One region of the Rhodococcus sp. GQ147 genome, then DNA from elsewhere that is predicted to be linked to it. Evidence: riboswitches for the same ligand, from Rfam matches in the RefSeq annotation. Region 1 holds a riboswitch; the other holds the start of a gene.
What was found. Region 1 has a riboswitch for cyclic di-AMP ahead of AC6CID_RS05875 (transglycosylase family protein). Riboswitches for the same ligand answer to the same signal wherever they lie in the genome.
Positions count from the first base shown of each region.

Region 2: linked by a shared signal. The riboswitch ahead of AC6CID_RS06715 (C40 family peptidase) and the one ahead of AC6CID_RS05875 (transglycosylase family protein) in region 1 are both predicted to bind cyclic di-AMP.

Region 1 covers NZ_JCAXDU010000003.1:285,228-300,514, forward strand. The annotation lists gene AC6CID_RS05845 (ABC transporter substrate-binding protein) at 76-1,140, shown strand; gene AC6CID_RS05850 (ABC transporter permease) at 1,137-2,000, shown strand; gene AC6CID_RS05855 (ABC transporter ATP-binding protein) at 1,976-2,701, shown strand; gene AC6CID_RS05860 (LLM class flavin-dependent oxidoreductase) at 2,730-4,085, shown strand; gene AC6CID_RS05865 (helicase-associated domain-containing protein) at 4,156-6,435, opposite strand; gene AC6CID_RS05870 (hypothetical protein) at 6,495-6,683, shown strand; gene AC6CID_RS05875 (transglycosylase family protein) at 6,843-7,424, opposite strand; cyclic di-AMP (ydaO/yuaA leader) riboswitch at 7,435-7,575, opposite strand; gene AC6CID_RS05880 (YccF domain-containing protein) at 7,897-8,289, opposite strand; gene AC6CID_RS05885 (hypothetical protein) at 8,286-8,528, opposite strand; gene AC6CID_RS05890 (cold-shock protein) at 8,723-9,130, shown strand; gene AC6CID_RS05895 (DUF2771 domain-containing protein) at 9,199-9,687, opposite strand; gene AC6CID_RS05900 (MFS transporter) at 9,689-11,365, opposite strand; gene AC6CID_RS05905 (glutaminyl-peptide cyclotransferase) at 11,457-12,272, opposite strand; gene AC6CID_RS05910 (DUF3027 domain-containing protein) at 12,408-13,319, shown strand; gene AC6CID_RS05915 (sacsin N-terminal ATP-binding-like domain-containing protein) at 13,321-15,287, shown strand, end outside.
Region 2 covers NZ_JCAXDU010000004.1:145,140-160,426, reverse strand. The annotation lists gene trpD (anthranilate phosphoribosyltransferase) at 1-96, shown strand, start outside; gene AC6CID_RS06725 (Lrp/AsnC family transcriptional regulator) at 180-455, opposite strand; gene AC6CID_RS06720 (DEDD exonuclease domain-containing protein) at 488-2,236, opposite strand; cyclic di-AMP (ydaO/yuaA leader) riboswitch at 2,674-2,838, shown strand; gene AC6CID_RS06715 (C40 family peptidase) at 2,854-3,435, shown strand; gene AC6CID_RS06710 (C40 family peptidase) at 3,734-4,777, shown strand; gene AC6CID_RS06705 (hypothetical protein) at 4,854-6,194, shown strand; gene AC6CID_RS06700 (glycosyltransferase family 4 protein) at 6,284-7,453, shown strand; gene AC6CID_RS06695 (hypothetical protein) at 7,493-7,882, shown strand; gene AC6CID_RS06690 (SRPBCC family protein) at 7,996-8,433, shown strand; gene AC6CID_RS06685 (ArsA family ATPase) at 8,457-9,665, shown strand; gene AC6CID_RS06680 (hypothetical protein) at 9,653-10,075, shown strand; gene AC6CID_RS06675 (ROK family glucokinase) at 10,072-11,049, shown strand; gene AC6CID_RS06670 (lysophospholipid acyltransferase family protein) at 11,227-12,012, shown strand; gene AC6CID_RS06665 (polyadenylate-specific 3'-exoribonuclease AS) at 12,017-12,508, shown strand; gene AC6CID_RS06660 (class II 3-deoxy-7-phosphoheptulonate synthase) at 12,563-13,948, shown strand; gene pknB (Stk1 family PASTA domain-containing Ser/Thr kinase) at 14,043-15,287, opposite strand, start outside.

The DNA of each region.
Region 1 (15,287 bases):
TCCCGCTCGTCTTCCGGTGGCGCACGTCGGCGTATTCGCGCGATGTCGCGCCCCTCACCTTCGCAAGGAGTTCTCATGATCGTGTCCTCACTCGTGCGCTCTCGAAGATCGCGCGCTCCGATCGTCGTCGCGGCCGCACTGAGCGTCGTGCTCACCGGGTGCGCCGGCGGTTCGACCGGGGGATTGTCCGCCGACGCCGAAATCCCCGAGGAGATTCCACCGGGGACGTCGTTGAGCATTGCCGTCAAGCCCACCCGTATCCAGCTCGAAGCGACCGGTCGTATCGACGAGTTGCCGTTCACGGTGTCGGACTGGCCCGACGTCTCGGCCGGTCCCGACGTCATCCAGGCGTTCCGCGGCGACGCCGTCGACCTCGCGGTCAATGCGGCGATTCCTCCCATCCAGGCACGTGCCACCGGGCTCGACGCCAGGATCGTCGCCGTACGCGAGAAGGATTCGCCGCAGTACTCGCTCGCGACGGCACCCGGTACAGACATCGATTCGTTGGACGACCTGCGCGGCAGGAAGATCGCGTTGTCGCCGGGGCAGGCCCAGGGTGTCGTCGTGCTCCGGACGCTGAAGTCGGCCGGAATCGGTCTCGACGAGGTGGAATTCGTCGAACTACCGAGCACGCAGTTCCTCACGGCGCTCCAGGCGAAACAGGTCGACGTCGCACCGCTGGCGGAACCTACCCTCACGAAGTACCTGAACCAGTACGAAACCGAGGGCGCGCGAGGGGTGTTCACGCCCGAGGTCGACGCGTTGAGTGTTCTGTGGGCTCCGGTGTCCGTGCTCGAGGATCCTGCGAAGGTCGCGGCGATCAAGGAATTCATCCCGTTGTGGGCACAGGGTGACGTCTGGGCGTGGGAGAACCGGGACGAGTGGATTCGGAAGTACTACGTCGAGAGCGAGGGGGTGTCGTACGAGGACGGCAGGCGGATCGTCGAAACCGTCGGCCAGAAACCGGCATATCCCACCGACTGGGACTCCGCGATCGAATGGACGCAGGAGACCTCGGAACTGCTCGATGAGGCCGGATGGTTCGACGAGTTCGACGTCGAGCAGATCTTCGATCGCAGATTCGAAACGATTGCCGCGGAGTCGGTTCCTCAGGAGTACCGGAAGGGGTCGGATTCGTGACCAGCACACTGACACGGCCGGTGGAGGTCGGCGCCCGCCCACCGGACCCCACCGATCAGCCACCGACGGAGGGGATCAGGCCGCTCCGGCGGCTCGGTCTCCGCAAGGCCGTCCCGTTCTCGCGCATGACCGGCGTGGTTCTGCTGCTCGTCGTGTGGGCGATCGGGTCGGGTGCCGGATGGATCGACGACCGCAAGCTCTCCGCTCCCTGGACGGTGGTGACCAGCGCGGTCGAACTCGTCGCGGAAGGAACTCTGCAACAACACATCCTGGCATCGTTGAGCCGTGCCGTGCTGGGCTTCGTGATCGGATGTGTCATCGGCACCGCGCTCGCGCTCGCATCCGGCCTGACGCGCACCGGTGAAGCACTGATCGACGGCCCTGTGCAGTTCAAGCGTGCGATCCCGACGCTGGGTCTCATCCCGCTGCTGATCCTGTGGCTCGGCATCGGCGAGACCTTCAAGATCACGGTGATCGCACTCGGGACGGTCGTGACCATCTACATCCAGACGCACAACGCTCTCACGGCCCTCGAACAGCGCTACGTCGAACTCGCCGAGGTCCTCGCTCTCACTCGCGCACAGTTCGTGTGGAAGGTGGTGCTGCGAGGAGCGCTGCCCGGATTCTTCCTCGGTCTGCGCCTGGCGGTGACCGGTGCGTGGCTCACCCTGATCGTGGTCGAGAGCATCAACGCCGTGAGCGGCCTGGGCAAGATGATGTTCAACGCCCAGAACTACGGTCAGCCGGACGTCATCCTCGTCGGATTGCTCGTCTACGGCATCTTCGGTCTGGCATCCGACGCCGGTCTCCGGTTGGTCGAGCGTCGGGCGCTCGCCTGGCGGAAGACGCTGGGCGGATGAGCGCCGTACGCATCCGCGGCCTGATCCGCGGCTTCGGCGACCGGAACGTGCTCGACGGGCTCGACCTCGAGATCCCCGACGGACAGTTCGTCGCCCTGCTCGGCAGGAGCGGATCCGGGAAGTCCACCCTGCTGCATGCGCTCGCCGGCCTCGACTACGACGTGGAGATCCGGGGCGGCGCCCTCGCGGTACCGGAGAAGGTCTCCGTCGCCTTCCAGGACTCCCGCCTGCTGCCCTGGCTGCGCGTGCTCGACAACGTCACGCTCGGGCTCGACAGGCAGGGCAGGAGCCGGGGATCCGAGATGCTGGTCGAGGTCGGCCTGGCCGGGCGCGAGGACGCCTGGCCGCTCGAACTCTCGGGCGGGGAGCAACAGCGTGTCGCGCTGGCCCGGGCCCTGGTGCGGGAGCCGCAGTTGCTGCTCGCCGACGAGCCGTTCGGCGCGCTCGACGCCCTGACCCGCATCAGGATGCACGGACTGCTCGACGACCTCGTCCGCGCGCACCGTCCCACCGTGCTGCTCGTGACTCACGACGTCGACGAGGCGATAGTGCTCGCCGACCGGATCGTCGTGCTGGACGAAGGGCGCCTCGCCGTCGACTGCCACGTGGATCTCGACAAGCCCCGTTCCATCACGGATCCCGGTTTCCGGGACATCCGTGAAGACCTCCTCACCGCCCTCGGTGTCATCACGCAACTGTGACGAAAGACCTTTCACGACAGGAGAAGACATGACCGATCGTCGATTGCACCTCAACGCCTTCCTCATGCCCGTCGGCCATCACGAAGCGGCCTGGCGTCTGCCGGAGAGCGACCCGAACGCGAATCTCGACATCCAGCACTACATCTCGCTCACCCGCACCGCCGAGCGTGGCAGGTTCGATTCGGTGTTCCTCGCCGACAGCCCCGTGCTGTTCGCGAATCCCGAACGGCGTCCGAGCGGCAAGCTCGAACCCACGATCATCCTCACCGCGATCGCGACGGCCACCGAGCGGATCGGTCTCATCGGGACCGCGTCGACGACCTACAACGAGCCCTACAACCTCGCGCGTCGATTCGCATCGCTGGATTTCGTCAGCGGGGGACGGGCCGGCTGGAACATCGTCACTACCGCCGGTGACGACGCCGCTCGCAATTTCGGTCTCGACGGCGTGCCGGCGCACAAGAGCCGCTACGCGCGGGCCGCCGAGTTCGTCGAGGTGTCGACCAAGCTGTGGGACAGCTGGGAGGACGACGCGATCGTCGCCGACAAGGAGGCGGCGATCCACGCCGACTCCGCGAAGGTCCACACCTTCGAACACGAGGGAGAGTTCTTCTCGGTGGCCGGGCCGCTCAACGTGCCGCGGTCGCCGCAGGGCTATCCGCTGCTCGTGCAGGCGGGCTCGTCGGAGAACGGCAAGGACTTCGCCGCGCTGTACGCCGAGGCGATCTTCACTGCCCAGCCCACCTTCGAGGAGGGCAAGGCGTTCTACGACGACGTGAAGGATCGGGTCGGCAAGGTCGGCCGCGACCCGCGGCAGGTGCTGATCCTCCCGGGCATCGTGCCCGTCATCGGCGATACGGAGAATGAGGCACGCGAACTCGACGCCGAACTGGCCCGGCTGATCTCGCCCGAGTACGCGCGCCACCAGCTCGCCGACCGGTTCGGGTTGCGGCCGGGGCAGCTTCCGCTCGACGAGCCGCTGCCGGAGAACCTGCCGTCCGAGGACGAGATCGAGGGAGCCAAGAGCCGGTACACGCTCATCGTGCAGCTCGCGCGACGGGAGAACCTCACGGTGCGGCAGCTCATCGAACGACTCGGCGGCGGTCGCGGCCATCGAACCTTCGCGGGCACGGCCGAGCAGGTGGCCGACACGATCGAGCACTGGTTCCACAGCGGCGCGGCCGACGGCTTCAACATCATGCCCGCCGTGCTGCCGTCGGGGCTCGAGAAGTTCGTCGACGGTGTGGTGCCGATCCTGCAGGAGCGCGGTCTGTTCCGCACCGAGTACACCGAATCCACCCTGCGTGGGCACTACGGGCTCCCACGGCCGGAGAACCAGTTCACCGTCGGCGGGGCGTTCGTGGGGTTCGCGACGCAGCGCTGAGCCTCTCCGCCCAAGGGCCGGTGGTGGGCGGTTCCAGGCGATGCTCGATCAACCGCACCCGGGTCCGTCGTCAGTCGACCAGCGCCACCGACGTAACGCGGTGCAGGACGAAGCTGCGCACCGAGCCGGTCGCCGGGTCGAAGGCCTGCACCTGCCCGCCGCCCACCGACACCGGGTCGACGATGCGGCGCGTCGCCACACCCTGAGCGTCGACGTAGCCGAGGGTGACGCTGCGCTTGCCGTGCACGGCCAGCTGCAGCAGCGCGAGCGTCGCCGCACCGCCGGACCGGCTGCCGTCACCACGTGCCGAGGCCGTCGGTGTCGCGGACTCCGCACGGTCGCCGGCGCGCAGCGTGCGCACGAGGGTGTCGAGCTGCTCGTCGCTCGGCGCGGTGGGCCCGGCATAGCGGGCCCGGGCACGCGGCATCGCGACGCGGGCACCCCGGGGCCGTAGATCCACGATCGCTCCCGATGCGTCCTCCCCGGCGGGAGCGAAACCAGCGGCGCGCAGCTCGGTGAGCACCTCGGCAAGAGGCGCCTGCGAGATCGCGACGGTCGGGGCGACCGCGCGCAGGGCGAGCGTGGCGGCGACCGGGGCGGACAGTACCTCGGTGAGCAGGGCCGGATCGTCGGCGCGGACGAAGGACGTCGCCACACCGGCCCGCAGGCGTCCGTGGCGACGCGCGACGTCGTCGATCAGGTAGGTGAGCGACTGCGGCACCGGGGTGCGCGAATGCGTCGCGAACAGGCCGTGCAGGTCGCTCGCGCCGAGCCCGGCGTCGAGCGCGCGCCGGATACTGCTCTCGCCGATCCGGTAGACGGTCGCGGCACCGGCCGATTCGACGTCGGCGACGAGCGCGATCCGCTCGCCGAGTTCGGGGACGAGCGGTCCGGGGGCGACGACCGTGAGGTCGGCCTGGACGAGCACGTAGTCGACGGGTTCGGGGAGCACCGCTGCCATCTCGGCCTCGGCGTCGCCGCCGTGCAGCAGCGCCTTGCCCGGCGACGCGAGCATGCCGTGCGCGACGAGACCGAGTGTCGTCGCCTCGCGCACGGTCTCCACGACGCTCGTCGTGTCGAAGCGACTCGCCCAGCGAGGACGACGCCACGCCGCAGCGGTACGCAGGTCGGCGACGTCCGTGCCCGCCGCCGGCACGTCGGAGAGGGCGTCGAGCAGCAACCGTCGGTCGCGGGCGGCAGTAGGGGACTTCACCTCGTCGGACAGCGCGGCGACCGGCTTGTCGTTCTGGTCGCGCCGGCCGATCAGCCAGGGCCGGCGCGGCAGATCGAGCCAGGCACCGGCGAGCACGGCCCAGCGGTAGGCGGGGGAGGACGCGAGCCACGCGTCGGTGGCGGTGGTCGGTGCCCAGTGATCGTCGTCCCCCGGTGTCGGCGGATCGGGGAGGCCCCGCGCGATCAGACCGGCACCCGCGAGGACCTCGACGACGAGCGCCGTCTCGTCGTCGTCGAGTCCGACCGCCTTCCCGATGCGATGCAGTTCGCGGACACCGAGCCCACCGGCCTTGAGGACGGGGGCGGCTTGCGCACCGAGGGTGTCGAGAACGTCTTCGCAGTGCCGCAGCAGTTCGAGGGCGGCGCCGCCGGCGGTCGCATTGACGTCGGCGGTCGATCGGGTGGGTTTCGGTGCGCGCGGGGGAGCGAGCGCCGCCGGATCGAAGGGAGCGTCGTCGCGCAGTGCCTGGCCCACCCGGTGGGGGAGTTCGACGGTCTCGTCGTCGATGCGGAAGAGCAGTCCGGCGGCGAGCAGTTTCTGCACGGGCCGGTCGGCGGGGGTGTCCGGTGCGGCGTCGCGGGTCCGACCGATCGGGGACGTACGCGACAGGGTGTCGAGGATGCTGCGCTGCTCGGGCGGAAGAGCCGCGAGGAGGTCGTCGAGCTCCTGCCGGGACGGTCCGGTGACGTCGCCGGTGCGTCCGACGCGCCACGGAACGGCGTCCACGGCGGCGGCGACGAGACGCAGTTCGTCGGTGGACCCCCACACGAGCAGCAGCGAGCGCAGGGTGGACAGGATCCGGTCGAGATTCCTCGCGCTGATGCGGCCGGAGACCTCGTCGAGCACGGCGGCGCGGGAGACGGGGGTGTCCACCGCTCCGAGACGGGCCAGCACCTCGATGATCCCGAAGGCGGCGGTGTCGAGTTCGTCGGCCGCACGGAACACCGAGGCGCGTTGCTGAGCCCGGCTCGCGAGCACGTTCATGCTCGCCGGTGGCGGCACTACGAGATCCGGACGGGCGCGCAGCGTGGCGGCCAGATCCGTGTCGCGTCGACCTGCCAGCCAGCGGGCGAGGGAGTCCGAGGCGGTGTCGGGAGCGGGCGTGGTCGGGGACATCCCCTCCAGATTAGAGACCTGCGGTAGCAGGCCCCGAACTCACCTGCCAAAATGAGCGCATGGCTACCTCTTCGAAAAAGCATTACGTCGACCACGGATGGCCCGAGCTGGCCGACGGTGAGCACGCTGTCACCGAACTGTCGTCCACGCGTTCCGGTCCGCTCTCCCCGTACGGTGAGGACACCGTGTTCCCGTTGCCGGTCGAGGACCTGCCCTACACGCATCCGAAGACGGTGATCAACCGCTGATCCGATCGCGGATCACCGAACAGACTCTTCCGTACGGCGCCCGGTCCCTTCGTGGGGGCCGGGCGTCGTCGTGTGTGAGGGATGAACGAAGGTCGTCCGCATATGCGGAAGGGCCTCGCACCGTGAACGGTGCGAGGCCCTTCAGGGATGTTCGGGGTGTTACTGCGGGAGCACCGCGCGAACGGCGTCCAGGATGTTCGGGTCGAGCTCGACACCGGCGTCCTGGAGTGCGGTGACGCCCTGCTCGAAGCCGGCCAGGACGCCCTGGACCTCGGCGGGGACAGCGGGGGTCTCCGGAAGCTGCGGGACAGCGTTCTGGATGGCCGGCGCAGGGGTCTCGGCGGGCGCTGCGTCGACGGAGCGCTGCGTGGGCGCGCTCGACAGGCCGAGGCTCGACGAGCAGGAGGGCCATGCGCCCCAGCCCTGGCCGGCGAGGACACGCTCGGCGACGGCGATCTGCTGCTCGCGGCTGGCCTGGCTGGCCGAGGCGGCGTATTCCTGGCCGCCGTAGGCGTTCCAGGTGCTCGGCGAGAACTGCAGGCCACCGTGGTAGCCGTTGCCGGTGTTGATTCCCCAGTTGCCGCCGGACTCGCACTGTGCGAGGCGGTCCCAGTCGGAGTCGGGGGCGGCAGCGGCCGTGCCGCTGAACGCGACACCCGTGACGCCGAGGACTGCGCCCGTCAGCGCGAACTTCGCGACGGTACGACCGGTATTGGTGGGCTTGCGATGGCGTCCGCTCATGTCGGTTCCGTGTTCCTCTCCGTACGCACCTACGAGGTCAGCTGTCGGGTTCGGGCTGAAGAGGTCGCCCGGCCGTGTCGCTCCGTTGGGAGCGCCTTCGGCTTCACCCCGAGGACCGTCGCGCTTGCGTCGGCCCGGGCCTCCTGGACACCGTCCGGCTGTGGGCCGATCGGTTCCTGGGAGACCGGTGGGTCCCCCGTTTCCTGTCCCCTGTGGATCGTTCGTCGGGACTTCCGGAACCACGGGACAGGAATTTGGCGCGGCGGTTCCGGACCGGTCGAGCCAGGCGGTTCGACCGGACATGACGGTAACGGTTCCGAGGGCGAAGTGTCACCAATTGATAACGCGCCGATTCGTGTGGCGACAGACGTGTGTGGCGCGGACCAGGGAATGAAGTCCCAGGTAGTGGGGTCCGGGTGCCCGAAATTTCGTTTCGAGTCCTGCTCGTTATCGGCTCGTTATGTGAGAAAGATCACATGTAACTCGGGCGGGCATCCACATGAACGATCTCCTTCCCCAGGGGCATCAGGGAGATCGGGATCATCTTCAGGTTGGCGACGGCGAGCGGGATGCCGATGATCGTGACGGCCATGGCGAGCGCGGTGGCGATGTGGCCGAGGGCCAGCCAGATACCGGCCACCAGGATCCAGATGACGTTGCCGATCAGCGACATGGTGCCGGCCGTCGGCTTGTCGACCGTCGTCTTGCCGAACGGCGAGAGCGCGTAGATACCGATCCGGAACGACGCGATGCCGAACGGGATGGTGATGATGAGGATGCAGCAGATCAGACCTGCCGCGAAGTAGCCGAGCGCGAGCCACAGCCCGCCGAAGATCAACCAGATGATGTTGAGCAGGATCCTCATGTCCGGTCTCCGTTCCGAGCGCGCCGGCCCGAGCGCAGCGCGAAGGCGATGGCGAGGGCGAAACCCAACGGCCATGCGAGGGTCAACAGATACAGCGCGAGTCCGGGCGTGCCGTCGGTGACCGCCGGAATGAGGAAGATGGCGACGACCGCCACCACACCGACGACGAAGCAGGCGATCGCGGCCTTCAGGAGGCCGTTACGCGGGGCGGCAGACGAATCCGAAGATGAAGTACCCACGTGACCACGGTAGTCGCCGCAAGGACGGACGGTGACGTCCGGGAGCGGGAAGACGATTCGGGGGCGGACCCACCTCTGCGGGTACACTGACAGGTGTCTACGCGTCCCGCTCGACCGAGTCGGGGCGCGTTGTTTTGCATGGTAAACGGGTTGCCCCGCTGTGGGGCACAGCTGTCGAGGAGCAGGTGAGCGCGGTGCCGACCGGCAAGGTGAAGTGGTACGACGTCGAGAAGGGCTTCGGCTTCCTGTCCCAGGACGAGGGTGAGGACGTCTACGTCCGCGCCTCGGCACTGCCGGAGGGAGTGGAAGCGCTCAAGCCCGGTCAGCGCGTCGAGTTCGGTATGGCGGTGGGCCGCCGGGGTCCGCAGGCGCTGAAGGTCGAGCTCCTCGAGCAGCCCACGTTGCGGCAGGGTCGCCGCGAGGCTCCCGCCCAGCAGAAGCGCCGCGCGCCGGACGAACTGCACGGCATGGTCGAGGACATGATCAAGCTGCTCGAAGCAGCGGTCCAGCCCGATCTGCGGCGCGGGCGTTACCCCGACCGCAAGACCGGGCAGCGCATCTCCGAGGTCATGCGGGCGATCGCGCGCGAGCTCGATCACTAGGGACGAACCACGACGGGCCGTCCTCGCCGTGTGCGAGGACGGCCCGTCGTCGTATGCGGGGTCGGGACTCAGAACGTCTTGACGGCCCACACGGCGTGCGCGATCGGTTCACCGGCCTCGTCGACGACGGCCGACGGCAGCTGGATCTCCACTCCGAGCAACTGCAGCTCCGGGGAGCTCTCCACGGTGAGGGTGCGGCGTGCACCGGCCTCGAACATCGCGCCGTCGATGTAGGTCTGCCCGGTCTGCGTGTCGCCGTAGACGGTGAGGATGCGCCACGGAGCATCGGCGATCTCGTTCGGAAGCGACAGCTGCAGCGGGTAGCCGGCCGGCACGTCGAGCTGACCGATCGGGTTCTCCACGCAGTCCTCGAGATAGAGATTGCAGTGCTGCGCGGGATCGACCGTCACGGTCTTTCCCCGTGCGTACGCGGTGATGGTGGGGAGCGTGGGCTCGGCCGAATCGACCAGTTTCCACACCGTGGCGGCGACTCCCGCTACCACGACCACCAGGGCCACCAGCAGCAGCGCGAGAGTCTTCTTCGTCCGGGCCTGCAACTCAACTGTTCCAATCTTCGGTAGGGGATCCACCGGCGCGCCTCCGCCCGGCAGCCGTCTCGGTGGAGACGCGTTCGGGTCGACGGCCGCCGAATCCCGGCAGCAATGTCCCCCCACGGTATGTCAGCACCGTCTGCGCGAATCCGAGAACCAGCACGACGGAGACCACAGCGAACCCGAGCCACAGTTCGGTCGGCAACAGCACACCCATCGCTCCGCCGAACACCCAGCTGAGCTGGAGAACCGTCTCGGACCTGCCGAATCCGGACGCGATGGACTCCTCGGGAAGGTCCTGCTGGAGCGATGCGTCGAGCGAGACCTTGGCCAGCGCGCTGGCGCACGCCGCCACGAGCGCCGCCAGCGCGGCGGCCAGGACGTTGCCGGTCGCAGCGACGACGGCGGACACGACGACGACCGCGGCGGTGCACCGCACGACGATGAGAGCGGGCCGTCCGAGCGCGAGTCGCGCTCCGGTCGCGTTGCCCGCGAAGTTGCCGACCGCGGCGGCGGCACCGATACCACCGAGCATCGCGGCCTGCATGAGCGGATCCTGTCCGGTGGTGTTCTTCGCGACGAACGCCATGAACAAGGTCAGGAAGCCGGTGAGGATGCGGATCGTGCCGTTGCCCCACAGTCCGGTCACCACCGCCCGTCCCAGCGGCTGCTTCCGTTTCCCGGACTTGGTGACGATCACCTCGGTCACGGTGTCGGCGTTCAGCACCTCGGTGCGCGCGTCGGAGCGGTGGTACGACAGCGTCGCCGGCACCTCACCCTCGGTGACCTCGACCCAGGCGGGGATACGCATGCTCAGATAGGCGCCGAATGCGGTAATCCCGGCGCACAGCCACAGTGCGCCCGACGAACCGAATGCCCATGCCGCGGCCGCCGCGATCGCGCCGGCACCGATCGTGCCGCCGACCAGGCCGAAGACCGTCAACCGGGAGTTCACCCGCACCAGATCGATCTCCGGTGGCAGGACTCTGGGTGTCACCGCGGATTTGAGCACCGCGAACGATTTGCTCAGCACCATCATGCCGAGCGCCGCCGGATACAACAGCCAGCTGTCGAAGTTGAACACCAGCACTACCGCGAGCACCGTGCGCAGCGCGAAGGACGTCGCCAGCGCGACGCGACGACCGTGCTGCAACCTGTCGAGCAGCGGCCCGATGAGCGGGGCGATGATCGCGAACGGCGCGATCGTGATGAGCAGATACAGCGCGACCTTCGTCCTGTCCTCACCGGTGGCCGCCGAGAAGAACAGGGTGTTCGCGAGCGCGACGGCGATGGCCGCGTCGGAGGCGAAGTTCGCCATCGTCGCGTAGGTGAGCGCCGTCAGGCCCGACTTGTCGGCGCCGTCGGCCGTGGCCGCTCGGCGGAAGGTCGCGATGCCCTTCGAGGTGAGTTCGCGGCTGCGCAGGGCCGCGACCCGCGTCACCGTCAGTTTCCGCGGCATGCGCGGAGCGCGCGGTGAGTCGGTCTCGGACGAGGACTCCGCCCGACCGGCCGCCGACGCACCCGGCGGTCGGCGCGGATGGTCGACGGGATGCAGGGGCGGCAGGGGAGTGCGACGGCCCGAGACGCGGCGCGGAGGCGGATAGTTGCTGTACCCCGGATGCTGCGAACCCGGGACACGGCCGTCCGCTCCCTCGGGGGCGGGTCGCTCGTCCGGTTCGGTCACGTCTTCGATTCTTCCCCACGCGATAGCGGCTGTAACACAAGGGCGGCACGTGGCCCGAGTGACGCGTGCCGCGATCGGTATGCCACCCGGATCACTCCACGAAACGCACTTCGAACAGCGTCGGCCAGTACTTGCCCGTCACCAGGAACCGATCGGTCCCGGGGATCCGTGCGATGCCGTTGAGGACGTCCACATCGGCTCCCGCGGGCAGCCGATCACGCAGCGGAGCCGCGTCGACCCGGGCCTCCACACGGCCCGAGGCCGGATCGATCAGCACGATCTCGTCCGTCTGCCACACGTTCGCCCAGACCCTGCCGTCCTCGGCGCACTCGAGTTCGTTGAGCTTCGACACGGCACGTCCGTCCCGGTGCACGGTGACGCGCCCGAGTTCGTCGAAGGTGACGGGGTCGCGGAAGATCAGCTCGGCCGAGCCGTCGCTCATCACCAGACGGCCGGGTTGCGCGCACAGCCCCCAGCCCTCGCCGTCGTAGTCGACCCGGCGCTTCTCGAGCAGGGTGTCGCGATCGCGGAGGACGGCCGTGCCGTCCTTCCAGGTCAGCTGCCACACCTCGTCGCCGACCACGGTGATGCCCTCACCGAAGAGGTCGTCGAGGACGGGTTCGCGGGTGCGCTCGGTCTCGGCGAGGGTGACGGTCCCGCCGTCGAGGTCGACCTCTCGGGCCGACACCCACGAGCGCCCGGCCCGGCCGGTGCCTTCGAGCAGTTCGCCCTCGTCGATCTCGAGGCCCTGGGTGAACGCCTCCGGATCGTGGGGGTGCGTGGCGACGACTTCCACACCGAGTTCGGTGGCGGGTGGACCGGGTTCGGCGACGAGATCGTCGCCGCATCCGGCGGTGGTGACGCAGACGACCGTCGCGACCGCGGCCGAGAGGAGAAGACGGGGCACGCGCCCATCCTGCACCTCGCGTGTGAGCGGTGCCTGTACGACCTTCCGCGACCCGCAGGCGCCGGAGCAGACAGGTCAGGCAGAATGGGGGTCGTGAGTGTTGCCTCTGCTTCCACTTCCCGAGGAACGAACCCCGTGGTCGATCCGGCGGTGCGTTCCGTGCTCGCCGACGCCGTCGACCTCGCTCGGGCCGCACTCGACGAACTCGGAGACGGTGGAGTCGGCGCCTATCTGGGCGTGACGCGCGAGGACGAGTGCTCGGCCACCCATCGTTTCGCCTCGGAGCTGCCGGGTTACCGCGGTTGGCAGTGGGCCGTCGTCGTGGCCGCCGCCCCGGATTCGGATCGGGTGACTGTGAGCGAACTCGTGCTCCTGCCCGGTCCCGACGCGCTCGTCGCCCCCGCGTGGGTGCCGTGGAGCGAGCGGATCCGTCCCGGCGATCTGGGTCCCGGCGACCTGCTGGCTCCCGCTCCCGACGACGTGCGCCTGGTTCCCGGCTACATGCTGTCCGGCGACCCCGAGGTCGATGAGACCGCCCTCGAGATCGGGCTGGGCCGCAAGCAGGTCATGAGTCTGGAAGGTCGCCTCGAGGCAGCACAGCGCTGGTTCGACAGCGAATACGGTCCCGACTCGGAGATGGCGAAGGCCGCTCCGTCCTCGTGCCGCCTGTGTGGTTTCTATCTTCCGCTCGCCGGATCGCTGCGTGCGGCCTTCGGCGTCTGCGGCAACGAGTTCGCCGCCGACGGTCACGTCGTGCACGCCGAGTACGGATGTGGCGCGCATTCTGACACGACCCTGCCCACCGGCGCCGGTTCGCCGATCTACGAGGCGTTCGACGATTCGGCAGTGGAGGTCGTCGAGGTCGGACCGGCCGGCTCGGCGCCTGCGGAGTCCGCGACCACGGAGGTCGTGAGCACCGAGGTCGTGAGTACCGAGGTCGTGAGCACCGAGTCCACGCCGACCGATTCCACGGACGAGCTCGCCCCCGAGTCGTCTGCCCCCGAGTCGTCCGAGCCGTCCCCGTCCGAGTCGGAACAGACCGACTGACGTGACCCGGCCGGACCCCGCGGATCCGTTCGGGATCGCGGCGTTACGCGAAGGGATCCTCGCGGCCTGGTCGTCGTCGCCCACCCGTCTGCGCGAGGACGCGGCGACCGAGGCCGATCATGTCCGCGCGGGTTACCGCGACCGCGTGTTGACCGAGCTCGCCCAGAACGCCGCCGACGCCGCCGCGCGTGCCGATGTACCGGGTGAGCTGCGTGTCTGGTTCGCCGACGGCCGTCTCCACGTCGCGAACATCGGTGAGCCGCTCCACGAGGGCGGTGTCCACGCGCTGACCGCACTGCGCTCGTCGAACAAGACCGGCGCCGGATCCACCGTAGGGCGGTTCGGTGTCGGCTTCACGGCGGTGCTGTCGGTCTCCGACGACATCGAGGTGCGTTCGCGCACCGGTTCGCTCCACTTCTCGGCCGAGCGCACCCGCGCGGTGCTGGCCGAGCGGAACCTGCCCGAGCCGGAGTCGGGTGTCCCGGCGCTGCGCCTCGTGTGGCCGACGGAGGCCCCGCCGGCGACCGGCAGCGACACCGAGGTCGTGCTGACCCTGCGCCCCGGCGTGGACCCGGTCGCACTGCTCGACGCCTTCCGATCCGAGGCCCACGACATCCTGCTCGAACTCCCGGGCTTGCACACCGTCCTCGTCGCCGACGACGAATTCACCCGTCACCGGCGCGAACTCGACAGCGGCCTGTGGGAGGTGCGGATCGGCGATCGCACCTGGTGGGAGTTCACCGGAGCGTCGGCGCGATGGCTGGTGCCCGTCGTCGACGGGCGGGTCGACCCGGTCCGCAGCGATGTCCTGCGTGCCCCCACCCGCTCCGACGAGGAGCTGTCACTTCCCGCGATCGTCGTCGCCGACGTCGCCATGCAACCCGACCGGAGGCGCGTGCTTCCCGGAGCCCACGTCGAGAACGTCGCCCGCGGATACGCGCGGTTCGTCGCGGCTCTGCCCGCCGAGCAGCGACTCGACCTCGTGCCCCTGCCGGGTTTCGCGCGCAGCGAGGTCGACGAACGCATCCGCGAGGCGATCCTCGACGAGTTGGCTGCCGGCGCGTGGCTTCCCGCCGCCGACCGCAGCGCCGATCTGGTGCCCGACCGGGCCGTCGCACTTCCCGGTCTCACCGACGACCTCGCCGACGTCCTCGGCGAGGTGGTCCCGGGGCTCGTGATCCCCGAGTTGTGCGGGCCGCGACATGCGTCCGCGCTGTCCGCCGTCGGCGTGCACCGGCTCGGTCTCGCGCGACTGGCCGAACTGCTCTCCGGGCACGAACGCGATCCGAAGTGGTGGAACCGCCTGTACGAGGCGCTCACTCCGCTCGTCGTCGACGCGGTCGCGGCCGAGGAACTCGCGTCGCTGCCGGTTCCGCTGTCGGACGGACGGACCGTGACCGGCCCGCGTACGGCCGTTCTCGCAACGCAACTGCAGGATATCGGCCCGGTGTCCATGCCCTGGGTGCGTCTCGTCCATCCCGACGCCGCGCATCCGCTGCTCGCCCGGCTCGGAGCCGGCACCGTGACGGTCGAGGACCTGCTCGCCGACCCGGCGCTCGTCGCGGCCGTCGAGGACACCGATCCCGACGACCTCCACCCGGAGGGCGACCTCCCGGCCGGTGAGCTCGCCGACGTCGTGCTGCGACTGGTGCCGCTCGTGTCGCCCGCGGCCGTGCCCCGCGAACTCGGGGCACTGCTGCTGCCCGACACCCACGGCGACCTCGTCCCCGCCGACGAACTCCTGCTTCCCGGTGCACCGCTCGCAGAAGTACTCGTCGAGGACGCGCCCTTCGGCACCGTCGACCCGTCCGTCGTCGACCGGTACGGGGCCGACGCCCTGCGGGCGATCGGTGTGGGCTGGGGATTCACGGTCCTGCGTGCGGAACTGCCGACCGGCCCCGACCACGATCTGCCCGACGAACACCTGTGGTGGGAGCGGCTCGACGACGATCCCGAGGTGCTCGTCGC
Region 2 (15,287 bases), on a different contig from region 1:
GCGGCAGAGGCGATCGACAGCGGCCGGGCCACGGCCGTCCTGGAGCAGTGGGCCGAGGTCACCACGCGGCTGGGTGCCGGTTCCGGACAGAAATGACCGGAGAAGAGTAAGGACACACGAACGACGGGCCCGCACTGCATCGGTGCGGGCCCGGCGGTCGTCGGTGGTGCTGCGGGGTGTCAGTTCCCGATCGAGAAGCCGGCCTCGACGTCGGCGCTCGAGTACGACTGGAATGCGATGTGGGTGACGGTCTTCGTCACGCCGTCGATCTTGTTGATGCCCCGGGTGACGACCTCCGCGATCTTCTCGTGGTCGCGGACCCGGACCACGGCCACGAGGTCGACGTCGCCTGCGCAGGAGTACACCGTGTCGACACCGTCGAGGTCGGCCACCGCTTGCGCGGTTTCGGGGATACGGTTCGCCTCGGCGTCGATCAGGACGATCGCGTTGATCATGTGGTCTCCTTCAACCTTCCTCGGGGATTGCATCAGCCTAAGCGGTGCGGGTCGTCGGCGGAGAGGAGCCTGCGGACCGCGCGGGCGTCGCGGGCGAGCTCGGCCCACGTGCTCCACCGGCCCGCACCCCGTGTCGGTTCGCACCAGCCCTCGCTCGCCCGGACGATGCGGATGCCCTCGCCGTCGAGCCAACGTGCGACCAGACCGATCTCCTCCGGGGACGCGCCCCGGAGCGGGCCGGGTGACGGCCGCACCGTCTCGGCCGCGGCGACGATCGCCTCGACGACGGGCATCGGGCGCACACCGCGCGGTGCCACTCCGGCGGACGCGAGACGACCGGCGCGCACGACGGCGAACTCCCACCCGCCCTCGGCCCGCGGTCGCGCGGCGACGAGTTCGTCGACGGCCGCCAGTGCCGCGAGGCGTTGCGTGCGCCGCAGCGCGACGAGGGCGGTGGCGAGGCGGTCGCGCAGGCGGGCGGCGTTCTCGAACAGCTGGTCGCGCACGAGGGCGTCGAGTCGCTGCTGCGCCGATTCGACGGCGTCGTCGGCGGTTCCGCGGACGACCGCGCGCGCACGCTCGACCTGGGCTGCGTAGGCGGAGGCGTCCTGGACCCCGAAGGCGGCTGCGGCGCAGCCCCCGACCGCGACGGGCGGGCAGCGGTCGCCGTGGCGGGCCGTACGGCCGATCCTGCGCGTGCACGTGCGCAGACCGCACATCTCCGCGAGCAGTGCCGCGACATCCGCGGCGTCGGCGCGCACCGAGAACGGGCCGACCGAGTCGGGTCCGGGGGTGCGGCTCACGGCGAGGCGCGGGAACGCCTCGTCGGTGAGGATGATCCACCAACCGCGCATCGGATATTTCGACCGGCGGTTGTAGGGAGGGGTGTGGGCCGCGATCAACCGGAGTTCGCGGACGCCGGCCTCGAGCCCGTGGGCGCATTCGACGTGATCGATGCGTGTAGTGAGCGCGACCATCTCGCGCAACCGCGGTCGCGTCTCGGAGCCCGTGAAATAGGTACGGACACGCCGGTGCAGGTCGACCGCCGTGCCGACGTACAGCACCTCGTCCGACGGGCCGCGGAACATGTAGACACCCGGTTTGCGCGGCAGATGCGCGGCGAGTGCGCGTTTGGCCCTCTGCTCGGCGGTGACCACCGGCATATAGTCGCGCAGTTCGGTGAGGCTGTGGACGCCCTGGTTGCCGACCCGTTCGATGAGGGCGTGCAGGACGTCCACGGTGGCGCGTGCGTCGTCCAGGGCGCGGTGGGTGGGCACGGTGGAGACCCGGAACAGTTCGGCCAGCGCGGACAGCTTCACCGACGGCGCTTCGTCGCGTCCGAGGACGCGGCGGGCCAGCTTGACGGTGCACAGCACCTGGAAGCGGGGCCACGCGAGTTCGCACTGCGCTGTGGCGGCCTCGAGGAAGCCGACGTCGAATCCGGCGTTGTGTGCGACGAGCACCGCTCCGGACGCGAATTCCAGGAAGGCGGGCAGCACCTCCTCGATCTTGGGGGCCGCGTAGACCATGGCGGTGGTGATGCCGGTGAGCTGCACGATGTACGGGGGGATGGGTCGTCCCGGATCGACGAGGGTCGCGAACTCGCCGAGCACCTCGCCCCCGCGGATCTTCACGGCGCCGATCTCTGTGATGGCGTCCTCGGCTGCCTTCCCGCCCGTCGTCTCGAGGTCGACGACGACGAAGGTGGTCTCGCGCAGGGGAGTGTCGAGCTCGTCGAAACCGAGTTGCACGCCGAGGGCGGATGGTTGCGGCGAGGTCATGCGGCAGAGCCTAGGAAGCGTCACCGACACGCCGTCGAGCGGGCTTCGGAGCGGGGGGAGACGAGGATCACACTGCGTTCTTTTCGGCTCGATGAAGGGTAAACGGAGGCCGGAGAACAGACCGATCGGCCTCCGGGAACGACAATCCGGCGAATCGGGCGCATCGCCTCGTCGACGGTCGATGAGTCAGCGTGCCCTGACCTGGTTCTTCCGGAAGGAACTCGGGTGAAACGGGCGCCGGGCCTCTCCCGAGCGGAGGCGCGCCGGACAGTGGCCGTTACCGCGCCGTTATCGGACCGTTGCCCCGCGACGGCATTCCTCCAGGGGTGGGCCGAGAAGGTCGGGTCGCACGGCAAGGCGGTCGACTTCACCGATGCCGTTTCGTAATCTTTTCGAGACCGAGCGGAGAGTTTCCGCCCCACCCCCGGGTCGGAGCCGCACGGTTACCGCCTAATCGCTTCTCCCGTCTGCGGGAGCGGTGAGCCGGGGACCCACACGTAGTACTCGGGGTGAATCCCCTCCGCTGCTCGCGGGGAGGGGTAGGGCTGATCTTCCGGCCCGAACCCGTCAGCTAACTCGGTCGGCGGGTGAACGGAAGAAACGGAGAACGTCCCCTCGTGGTTTCGAACAACAGCACGCGCATCGTCCGGCGCGCACTCGTCGCCGGTGCCATTGCTCTCGGAGCAGTCACCGTCTCGGCCGGCCCGGCGATGGCCGAGCCGATCAACATTCCCGGTGTCGGAACGTTCGACCTCCCGGCCGGTGTGACCGTGCCGCCGGAGATCGCCAACATCGTTCCGCCGGCCCCCGAGGCCGCCCCCGCGCCTCAGTCCGGTTCCTTCACCGCCCCCTTCAGCTCTGTCGGCCAGCGCGCTGCCGACGCCGCGCAGTCGAAGATCGGTGCCCCCTACGTCTACGGCGCTGCCGGCCCGAGCTCCTTCGACTGCTCGGGTCTCGTGCAGTGGGCCTACAAGCAGGCCGGTCTGAGCGTCCCGCGCACCAGCTACGAGCAGGCCTCCGCCGGTGCCCCGGTGGACGTCGCGGCTCTGCAGCCCGGGGACGTCGTGTCGTTCTACGGCGGCAGCCACACCGGCATCTACATCGGCGGCGGCAACATCGTGCACGCCTCCACCTCGAGCCAGCCGGTCAAGATCGCACCGCTGAACTCGATGCCCGTCGACGGCGCCCGTCGCTTCTGATCGGTCGGCGCCCGTCGCTTCTGATCGGTCGGCGCCCGTCGCTTCCGATCGGGCTGAGCACCCCCGCTCCAGCGCCGACGCACTGCCCGAGGAGGGTGGGTCCGGTACGTACCGGACCCACCCTCCTCGTGTGTCTGCACGTCCTTTCCGATGCAGGAACTGCTTGCACAAACGGCCGCTGCGCGGGAGGGCTACTCGCAGGTAGACACAAACCTATGCAATTCCGTAACCTGATCGAGACCTTTGGGAAAGGATGCGAGCCCACGTGGTTTCCGACAGGACGAAGCACCTCGTACGAGTGCAGGACAGGCGACGGACCGGCCGTCCGGCGCTCGTCGTAGCCCTCGTGATGATGGTCCTCGGTTTCACCCTGGCGCCGGCGACGGCGCAACCCGCAGGGGAGAGCCCGGCAGCACGCCTCGAGCACCTCGCGGATCTGTCGCGTCGCAGCGAACAGGCCACCGAGGCGTTGCACGCCGCCGGGGCCGATCTCGAAGCGAAGGTCGCTGCGCAGCACGAGGCCGAGGTGCGTGCCGGCCAGGCCGACGACGCGCTCGGCGCCGCTCGCGCCGAGATCGCCCGCTTCAAGCCCACCGTCGACAAGCTCGCGCGGGCCAACTACCGCGGTGCGCGCACCAACCGGCTGTTCGCCGTCATGGTGAGCGACTCGCCCCAGCAGGTGCTCGACCAGATGGTCCTGCTCGACGTCCTGGGCGAGCAGACCTCGCGTGAGGTCGAGGGCTTCCGGGCGGCCACCGCCGCTGCGGCCGAGGCGGCCGTCGCCGCGCAGCATGCCGCCGACGAGGCGCGTGCCGCCGCCGAGCAGGCCCAGACCCTCCGCGACGAACTCCAGCGGCGACAGGCCGAACTCGAGGAGCAGATCGAAGGGGTCCTGAACGCCTTCGAGGCGCTGAGCGACGCGGAGAAGGCAGAACTCGCCGGCACTCCCTTCCCTCCGGGCCTCGACGCCGAGAAGATCCTGCAGCACCTCGTCCCCGGCAGCAACGGCGCCGCGCTCCGCGCCGCCCTGTCGCGGATCGGCTCGCCGTACGTGTGGGGCGCGACCGGCCCCGACCAGTTCGACTGCTCGGGACTCATGGTGTGGGCGTACAACCAGGTCGGCAAATCACTGCCCCGGTCGAGTCAGGCCCAGGCGCAGGGCGGCATCCCCGTCTCCCGCGACAATCTGCAGCCCGGCGACCTCGTGATCTTCTACGACGACGCCTCCCACGTCGGCATGTACGTCGGCGATGGCAACATGGTGCACGCGTCGACCTTCGGTGTGCCGGTGAAGGTGCAGTCGATCGATCGCTTCCCGTTCCACAGCGCCCGGCGGTACTGACCGGGTAGAGGCGGGATCGCAGCCGGTGGGCGAGGGCGTACGGGACCACCCTCGGACACCGACCTAGACTGACGCGGTGCCCGCGCGATCGTCCTTCACCGCCGGTACCCGCAAGTGGGAACGTCTCGGCCTGGCCGGACTCGTGGTCGCGCTGGTCACGGCAGGACTGCTGCTGGCCGTCGACCCGGTGGACACCGACGACGCCGACAGTCGGGTACGGGCCGAACTGCAGGTCGTGCTCGACGACTGGGCGCACGCCGTCCGGACCGGCGACGACGGGTCCCTCGCGGAGTTGATCGACGACGCGTCTCCGGAACTCCTCGACGCCGAACGGGAGCGGATCGCGGCGATCTCCGCCGTTCCCCTCGCCGATCTCGGCTACGAACTCGCCTCCGAACCCGCGCTGCCCCTGCCGCCCGAGACGATCGCCCGGTTCGCGGCCGACGAGGTACGGGCGCACCGCGTCCACCTGCGGTACGCCGTGGACGGAATCGACGACATACCCACCCGGCGACCGGTGACCGTGCTGTTCGTCCACCGACCGCAGGGCTGGCGGATCGCCGACGACGCACCCGATCTCGCCGGGGCGCAGACCGTCACCTGGCGAGGGCCCTGGGACCACGGCAGCCTCCACCTCGCGACCGCGCAGACCGAGGGTGGTCGCTCGCTCGTGATCGGACACCCGGACAACGCCGCCTTCGTCGACGACCTGGCAGGCGAACTGCCGTCGGTGGTCGAGGCTGTCGACGACCTTTGGGGCGATTCCTGGCCGCGACGCGCACTGGTGGTCGTGACGTCCTCACACGAGGAGTTCTCGCACCTCGTCGGGCCACGACACGACGGCGACGACATCGCGGCCGTCGCGGTCTCCGACGATGTCGACCACGAGCGCGGGATCGCCACCGGGCAGCGCATCGTCTTCAACCCGGCCGCGAGCGACCGGCTGGACGACACCTCTCGCCGGATCGTGCTCGCGCACGAGACGGTGCACGTCGCCGCACGCGCCGGCACCGTGGACGGCTCCCCGATGTGGGTCCTCGAGGGCTTCGCCGACTACGTCGGCCACCGCACGGCCGCGGAGGGCCTCGCCACCGGGCCGGTCGACGTGCAGCGGATCGCGCCGACGCTGACCCGGCAGGTACGGGCGTCGGGTGCACCGACGTCGCTGCCCGCCGACGGCGACTTCATCGGCGACCGGTCGACGCTCGCCTACGAGAGCTCCTGGTCGATCGCCGCGTACACCGCGGACCAGTTCGGACACGACACGCTCGTCTCCCTCTACCGCGCCCTCGCCGCGGGTCCCGTCACCGACGAACACCTCGACGACGTGCTCACAGACCTGCTCGGCGTCGACACCGCCGGCTTCGTGGGCGGTTGGGGTCGCTGGCTCGGAGAGCGCATCCGCGACATCCGCTGACCGGGACGGTCCGGGCCGGGCCCATCGGCACCGTCCGGAGCTCGGGACCCGTCGGCGCCTTCCCGTCGCGCTGCTTCTACGGTGGTCCCATGTCGCGGACCCTGCTGGTGACGAACGATTTCCCGCCCCGACCGGGGGGCATCCAGTCCTATCTGCACGCCTTCGCGAACCAGCTGCCGTCCGACGACCTGGTCGTCTACGCGCCGCGGTGGCGCGGCGACAGCCATGTGAAGTTCGACGCACGAGTCCCCTTCGAGGTCGTCCGTCATCCCACGACACTGATGCTGCCGACACCCGACGTCGCGCGACGGGCCACGCGGCTGCTCACCGAACACGACTGCGACACCGTCTGGTTCGGAGCGGCTGCACCGTTGGCGCTGCTGGCGCCCGTGCTGCGCCGCGCCGGCGCTCATCGCATCGTCGCCAGCACCCACGGCCACGAGGTGGGATGGTCGATGCTTCCCGCCGCCCGGCAGGCGCTGCGGCGGATCGGCGAGCACACCGACACCGTCACCTACGTCAGTCGTTACACGAGGGGGCGGTTCGCCTCGGCATTCGGCCCCGAAGCGGGTCTCGAACACCTGCCGTCCGGGGTGGACACCGACGTCTTCCGGCCGGATCCGGCGGCCCGCGCCGAACTGCGGGCACGTTACGGTCTCGGCGACCGGCCCACCGTGCTGTGTCTGTCGCGCCTGGTGCCGCGCAAGGGACAGGACGTGCTCATCCGCGCGCTGCCCGCGATCCGGAAGCGGATCGACGGTGCCGTCCTCGTCATCGTCGGCGGCGGACCGTACGAGTCGCGCCTGCGGGAGCTCGCGCGCCGCACGGATGTCGAGGAGCACGTCGTATTCACCGGCACCGTGCCGTCGGCCGAGCTCGCCGCGCACCACACCATCGCTGACGTGTTCGCGATGCCGTGCCGGACCCGCGGCGGCGGTCTCGACGTCGAGGGCCTGGGCATCGTGTACCTCGAGGCGTCCGCGACCGGGGTGCCCGTCGTGGCAGGCCGGTCGGGTGGTGCCCCGGAAACGGTGCGCGACGGTCGCACCGGCTACGTCGTCGACGGCACCTCCGTCACAGCCGTCGCGACCGCGGTGTCCGGTGTCCTCGCCGATCCCGATCGTGCCGCCGCGATGGGCGCGGCCGGTCGAGAGTGGGTCTCCAGCGATTGGAGATGGGACGTCCTGGGCGCAAGATTGCGCGGTTATCTCGACGCCTCGGCGCCCCCGAACGAGACGGTGACGCCGTCGGCGGGGTGACCGGACGGGCCGCCGACGCGATATGTGAAGCTGTTCTGCGTGAGCAGCATTCAGGTGGCGGACCAGACCTTCGTAGCGGCGCCTCCGGAGCGCATCGCCGAGGAGGTCGCGGCCCTCGATCGGTGGCGTGCATGGTGGCCCGATCTCGTACTGACCGTGCGGGAGGACCGAGCCGAGAAGGGCATCCGGTGGACGGTGTCGGGTCCGCTCGACGGAACGATGGAGGTGTGGATCGAGCCGGTTCTCGACGGCGCGGTGATCCACTACTTCCTGCACTGCGAGCCGGCCGGTGTCGCGCCCGAGCGGGTGGCGGGTCTCGACCTCGCGGGAATGAACCGTACGCGCCGGGTCCAAGGGAAGGTGATGACCTTCGAGGTCAAGCAGCGTCTCGAGGCCGGTCGTCCGGCAGGTGAACCGCCGCGACACTGAAGCCACCGAAGGAGCGTCGTCCCGATACCGTTGTTCCCACGGTGTGTGATAGACCCTCGGGGCGGGACTGATCGGTGCACACCCGAGGGACCGAGAAAGGGAGCCGTCACCACATGGCCGAGAAGACGAAGAGGTCGATCACCATCGACGCGCCGGCCGAGCGTGTCATGGAGGTCATCGCAGATTTCGATGCCTATCCGACGTGGGTGTCGGCGGCGAAGACCGTGGAGGTCGTGGAACATCGTCCCGACGGCCGCGCCGAACGCGTGCGCTTCGTCCTCGACGCCGGCATCGTCAAGGACACCTACGTCCTGCGGTACAAGTGGGCGTCCGACAACCGTGCCGTGAGCTGGGAGCTCGAGAGCGGTGAGATCCAGAAGGCCCAGTCCGGCTCGTACGTGCTGACCGAGGCCCCCGGCGGCACCACGGTCGTCGACTACCAGCTCACCGTGGATCTCACGATCCCGATGATCGGTCTGTTCAAGCGCAAGGCGGAGAAGGTCATCACCGACACCGCGCTGAAGGAACTCAAGAAGCAGGTGGAGGGCTGAACGTCCGGCACGCCCCGGCCCGCGTGCGATGGTTCCTCGGAAAGGGCGGCGCCGGGAAGACGACCCTTGCCGCGGCCGAGGCGCTCGCGACCGCCCGTGCGGGAGAACCCGTGCTCGTCGTGTCCATCGACCGGGCGCACTCCCTCGGCGACGTGCTCGACCTGCCTCCGGCCACGAACCGGGACGCCGGCGCGACGGACATCCGCACCGTCGAGGACAACCTCGGCATGGTCGAGATCGACTCGCTGCAGCTGCTCCGCACGCGCTACGCGGTCCTCGCCTCGATGGCGGCGCTCGCCGGGACGCACGAGCACGCAGACCAGTTCGACCTGCCCGAGCCCGACGAACTGACCGGGCTTCCCGGCGTCGAGGAACTGCTCGTGCTCGCCGAGGTCGCGCGACTCGCGGACAGCGGACGGTGGGCTCTCGTCGTCGTCGACGCCCCGGCCTCCGCCGACGCCCTGCGCACCCTCACCGCGCCGCGCACGGTCTCCGATTCGCTGGAACGGATCTGGCCTCAGCACAGCCGGGTCGCGGCGGCCACCGGTCCGGACCCCCGCACGGGTGTCTTCGTCGCGCTGTTCGATCGGTTGCTGTCGGGGATCACCGCGGTACGCGACCTGCTCGACGATCGCGGACGCAGCGCCGCGGTGATCGTGGCGACGCCCGACCGCGCCGGTCGTGCCGAGCTCGCACGGGTGCGATCGTGGCTCGCCCTGTCCGGCATTCGCGTCGACGCGGTCGTCGTCAACGGCGTCGTCCCCGCGGTGGGCGGTTCGGGTGCGGCTGCACGGCTGCTGGCCGATCAACGGGCCGCGCACGAGGCGATCGTCGCCGAGATCGGGGCGGCCGTCACCGACGTTCCCGTGATCGTGTGCGAGCGCCGTGCTGCGGAGCCGGTAGGGTTGGCAGCTCTGGAGGAGCTCGCCACGGCGCTCCGCCGCGATGCACTCGTTCCCTCGTCGGAGACCGACGAGCCGGTCCGGGTGCAGCAAGAATCGGGAACGGGGGTGGAGTCGGTGTACGCGATGCGCATGTACCTGCCGCTCGCCGATCCCGCGTCCCTGACACTCGGACGGATCGGCGACGACCTCGTCGTCGGCGCCGACGGCATGCGACGCCGGGTGCGACTCGCCTCGGGGCTGCGGCGGTGCACCGTCTCCGATGCCGAGTTCGACGGAACCGATCTGGTGGTGCGATTCGTACCGGATCCGGCGGTGTGGCCGCTGTGAGGGACGACCACGAAGCCCTGATCTCCGAGTTGTTGTTGCTCGCCGACGCCGTGCTCGACCGCGTCGAGGGCACGGTGCAGCAGTTCGTCGCCGCGACCGGCGACGCGTCGGCTCATACCGCCCCCGATACCGCGACCGGTTCGACGGCGCCGGGTGACGCCGAGGCCGCGACCACCCCGAACGGGTGCGCGTGGTGCCCGCTCTGTGCCGCCGCAGCCCTGGTTCGCGGCGAGAACCACGAACTGGTCAGCAGGCTGGCGTCGAAACTGGCGGCGTTGATCGCGTTGCTGCGGAAGTTCCTCGCGCAGTTCCTGCCCTCGACCGGTGGCGTCCCGCCCGAGCCGACCCCCGATCCGCCGACACGGGATCGTCCGGCCTTCGAGCCGATCTCCGTCAACCTCCGCACGTGAACACGCACGACCCCGGGCTCACGGTCGGGATCGACATCGGGGGCACGAGCATCCGCGCGGCAGCCGTCGACCGTAACGGCGACGTCGTCGACAGTGTGCGCACGCAGACGCCGTCCTCCGCGGTCGCCCTCGAGAACGCGCTGCACCGGCTCGTCGAGCATCTGCGTGAGCGCAACGACATCGGCGCGGTCGGGCTGGGGGTCGCGGGTTTCCTCACCGAGGACCGCACCACCGTGCGGTTCGCACCGCATCTGCCCTGGCGCGATAGGCCGCTCGCCGAGACGCTCACCGAACGCTTCGGGTTGCCGGTCGTTCTCGAACACGACGCCAATGCCGCGGCCTGGGCCGAGTACCGCTTTGGCGCCGCCGCGGGCAGCACGATCGCGGTGATGGTCGCGCTCGGAACGGGCATCGGCGCGGCCCTGCTGCTCGACGGCAGGATCTATCGCGGTGCCTACGGTGTGGCGCCCGAACTCGGTCACCTGCAGGTCGTGCCCGACGGGCGGCCCTGCCCGTGCGGCAAGCAGGGATGTTGGGAGAGGTATTGCAGCGGAACGGGTCTCGTGGACACGACCGTCGAGATGCTCGCGGCCGAACCCGGGCAGTCCGTTCTCGCGGGCGAGATCGCCTCGGATCCCGGATCGCTCACCGGCCGACGGGTCGCCGGTGCGGCCCACGACGGCGACCCCGTCGCTCTCGCGGCCTTCGACGATTTCGCCCGCAGGCTCGCGCTCGGACTGGCGCTCGTCGCCGACGTCTACGACCCCGAGCTCGTCGTCATCGGGGGAGGGGTCTCCGGTTCCGCGCCGTTGTTCCTCGACGCCGCGCGCGAGCACTACGCGGCCGTGACCACCGGCGCCGGCCATCGTCCTCTCGCGCGCGTCCGGGTCGCGCAGCTCGGCGACGCCGCCGGGCTCATCGGTGCCGCCGATCTCGCCCGATCCGCGATCGAAACCTCACGACCGCCGCTGTAGTCGAATTCCACTGGAGGTGAGATTCGCCGGAGGTGAGATTATCGTCACGTCTACGTGGAAAGGGTGGGGTCGAGCACTGGGGCGATGTGCGAGGGGCAGTCGCGTCGTCGTAGAGTCGACCGGCGGGCGGTGCTGCACCGATCCGTGTGGGGGATGATCGGATTCGGGAAGGATGCCATGTGGTACTGGCTGTTCAAGTACGCCCTCCTGGGGCCGCTGCTGTGGCTCATAGGACGTCCGAAGTTCGAAGGCGGCGAGAACATTCCGGCGCACGGACCGGCGATCCTGGCCAGTAACCACCGGGCCGTCCTCGACTCGTTCTACCTTCCCCTCCTCGTACGTCGGCGCATCACCTTCCTCGCGAAGAGTGAGTACTTCACCGGCACCGGACTCAAGGGCGCCTTCCAGCGCTGGTTCTTCTCGTCCGTCGGGCAGGTCCCCATCGACCGCACCGGCGCCGACGCCGCGCAGGATGCGCTCAACGCCGGGGTCCGGGTGCTCGGCCAGGGCAAGCTGCTCGGCATCTATCCCGAGGGCACCCGCTCACCCGACGGACGCCTCTACAAGGGCAAGACCGGCCTCGCGCGACTGGCGCTGGAGACCGGCGTCCCCGTGATCCCCGTCGCCATGATCGGCACCGACCGGATGAACCCCATCGGGTCGAAGATGTGGCGACCGGCGAAGATCACCGTCCGGATCGGTGAGCCCCTCGACTTCTCCCGGTTCGAGGGCATGGGCGGAAACAGGTTCGTGGAGCGCACCGTCACCGACGAGGTCATGTACTCGCTCATGCAGCTGTCGGGCCAGGAGTACGTCGACATCTACGCCGCCTCCCTCAAGAACAAGGGCTCGGCGGACGAGTCGGGGGTCGGGGACACGGGCGCGTCGACGAACGGCAGTGCCGCGACCCCGCCGCAGGACGGTCCCGTCGCGGACCGCGTTCCCGACACGCGTGCCGGGTGAGCAGGTGCGCTACTTCTACGACTGCGAGTTCATCGAGGACGGACGCACGATCGAACTCGTCTCGATCGGTGTCGCCTGCGAGGACGGCCGCGAGTTCTACGCGGTGTCGACCGAGTTCGACCCGACCCGGGCCGGAGCCTGGGTGCGCCGCAACGTCCTCCCGAAGCTCCCGCCCCCGGCGCACCCCGCCTGGAAGTCGCGATCGAGGATCCGCGACGACTTGCTGAAGTTCCTCGTGCCACGACCGGGCATCCGGCCCGAACTGTGGGCGTGGATCGGAGCCTACGACCACGTCGTGCTCGTCCAGCTGTGGGGCACCATGCCCGAACTCCCGGACGTCCTGCCCCGCTTCACCCGCGAGCTCCGGCAGTATTGGGAGGACTCGGGCTCACCGCCCCTGCCCCCGGCGCCGGACGACAACCACGACGCCCTCGCCGACGCCCGCCACAACCTCGCAAAGTTCGAAGCGATCGAGGTTGCTCGCCGGTCGCGGTGACGCGGGTAACGGGGTGCTGCGCCGCTTCCGGCCGTCACGCCATATCCTGGACGGGTGAACTGGACTGTCGACGTGCCGATCGACCGCTTGCCCGAACTTCCCCCGTTGCCCGAGGAGCTGCGTGCCAACCTCGACGCGGCGCTTGCAAAGCCGGCGCTGCAGCAGCCCAGCTGGCCCGAGGAACAGGCCGCGGCGATGCGCACCGTGCTCGAGAGCGTGCCTCCCATCACCGTGCCCCGCGAGGTCGAGGAGCTGCAGAACCAGCTCGCCGCCGTCGCTCGGGGTGAGGCCTTCCTCCTCCAGGGTGGCGACTGCGCCGAGACGTTCGCGGACAACACCGAGCCGCACATCAAGGGCAACATCCGCACGCTGCTGCAGATGGCGGTGGTGCTGACCTACGGTGCGTCGACGCCGGTCGTGAAGGTCGCGCGGATCGCCGGCCAGTACGCCAAGCCGCGTTCGTCCGACACCGACGCGCTCGGTCTGCCGTCCTACCGCGGCGATATGGTCAACTCGCTGGTCGCCGATGCCGAGGTGCGCAGGCACGATCCGTCGCGCCTCGTGCGCGCCTACGCGAACGCGAGCGCCGCGATGAACCTCGTGCGTGCCGTCACCGCCGCCGGTGAGGCCGACCTGCACCGCGTGCACGACTGGAACCGGGCCTTCGTCTCGGCCTCGCCCGCCGGTGCCCGCTACGAGGCGCTCGCCTCCGAGATCGATCGTGGTCTGCGATTCATGGACGCTTGCGGTGTCATCGACCCGAATCTGCGCGCGGCGACGATCTATGCCAGCCACGAGGCTCTCGTCCTCGACTACGAGCGCGCGATGCTGCGCCTCGACAACTCGGGCGACAAGCCGCGCCTGTACGACCTGTCGGCCCACTTCCTGTGGATCGGTGATCGCACCCGCCAGCTCGACGGCGCGCACATCGCGTTCGCGGAACTGCTGTCGAACCCGATCGGTCTGAAGATCGGTCCGTCGACCACCCCGGAGATGGCCGTCGAGTACGTCGAGCGCCTGGATCCGCACAACACGCCGGGCCGACTGACCCTGATCTCCCGGATGGGTCACTCGAAGGTCCGCGATCTGCTGCCCGGCATCATCGAGCGCGTCGAGGCCTCCGGTCACAAGGTGATCTGGCAGTGCGACCCGATGCACGGCAACACCCACGAGGCGTCCACCGGCTACAAGACCCGTCACTTCGACCGCATCGTCGACGAGGTGCAGGGCTTCTTCGAGGTGCATCGCGCGCTGGGCACGCATCCGGGTGGCATCCACGTCGAGCTCACCGGTGAGGACGTCACCGAGTGCCTCGGCGGTGCCCAGGACATCTCCGATCTCGACCTGCACGGTCGCTACGAGACGGCGTGCGATCCGCGGCTGAACACGCAGCAGTCGATCGAACTCGCGTTCCTGGTCGCGGAGATGCTCCGCGGTTGATCGCAGCGGAGATGCTCCGCGGTTGATCGCAGTGGAGATGCTCCGCGGTTGATCGCAGCGGAGATGCTCCGCGGGTAGGGGACAGGCGGTCGGATCAGGGCAGTGCGGTCAGCGTGACCGTGCTGCCCTGTTCTGCTCTCCGCCCCGCCCCGGGATTCTGGCCGATCACGACCGAGCGGTCGGAGTCGCCGAGTTGCCGCACCTCGACCTCGAATCCGAGGCGGGTGAGCTCGTCGCGGGCCGAGCCCACCGAGCGTCCCAACATCGACGGCACCTTCACTGCATTGGATACAAGGAGGGTGACGGTTCCGCCGGCGCTGACGTCTTCGCCCTCCTCCGGGTCGGTGCCGATGACCCGCCCCTCGTCGACATCGGCGTCGAAGACCTCACGGATGTCCCCGACGGTCAGGCCTGCCTCGTCGAGGATGCGACGCGCCTCGTCGACCGGGCGCCCGGTCAGATCGGGCAGGGTCACGGGCGGCGATCCCTTGCTGATCACAAGCGCGACCTCGGACCCCACGGGCAGGACGGTGCCGGGCGCGGGGTCGAGCGCGGCCACTCCGCCCTCGGGCACCGTGGTGCTGAACGCGGTACCGCCCTCGACCGGTTCGAAGGTGCGGCTCCGCAGTTCGTCCTCGACGACGGATCTCTCACCGGCGCCGGGAATGGACGGGACGGTGGGTCTGCCGAGCGACACGAGCAACGCGATCGTGTCGCCGTCGGGCACACGTGAGCCCGCGGTGGGGTCGGTGCCGAGGACGGTGTCGACGGGAACGTCGTCGGAGTACTCGCCCCGGATCTCGCTGGACAATCCGGCCGTCTCGATCGCGGACACGGCCGCCGCCTTGTCGAGTCCCAGCACGGTCGGGACGTCGCTGAGCCGGCCGGCGCCGAGCCACCACCCGGCGATCCCCATGAACAACGCGAGCACGATGATCGCGGCGATCCAACCGGCGGCGGACCGGCGCTGACGGCGGCGGTCGACGGCGTAGTCGGGCGGGGGCGCCACCGGTTCGGTGTCGGGACGCGGATGGGTGCGGGTCGCGACCCGGGTCGGGTGCGGGCGCGTGGCCGGTGCATTCGGGCCGGGCGTGGCCGGCACGGCGGTCTGCACGGTCGTCGGAGCATGCGAGTTCGCGGCCGAGCCGGTAAGCACCGTCGTCGCCGGAGCAGGATCGGCAGGCCCGGAAGCGGCGCCGTCGATGGTGCGGGTCGGTGCCGCGGCATCGGGATCCACCACGGGTGGCGTCCGCACCGCGGATCGTCTCGGAGCCGGAACCCGGTAGCGGGGGAGATCGAGCGTGTCGCATATCTCGCCGAGCGCGACGGCCATCACCTG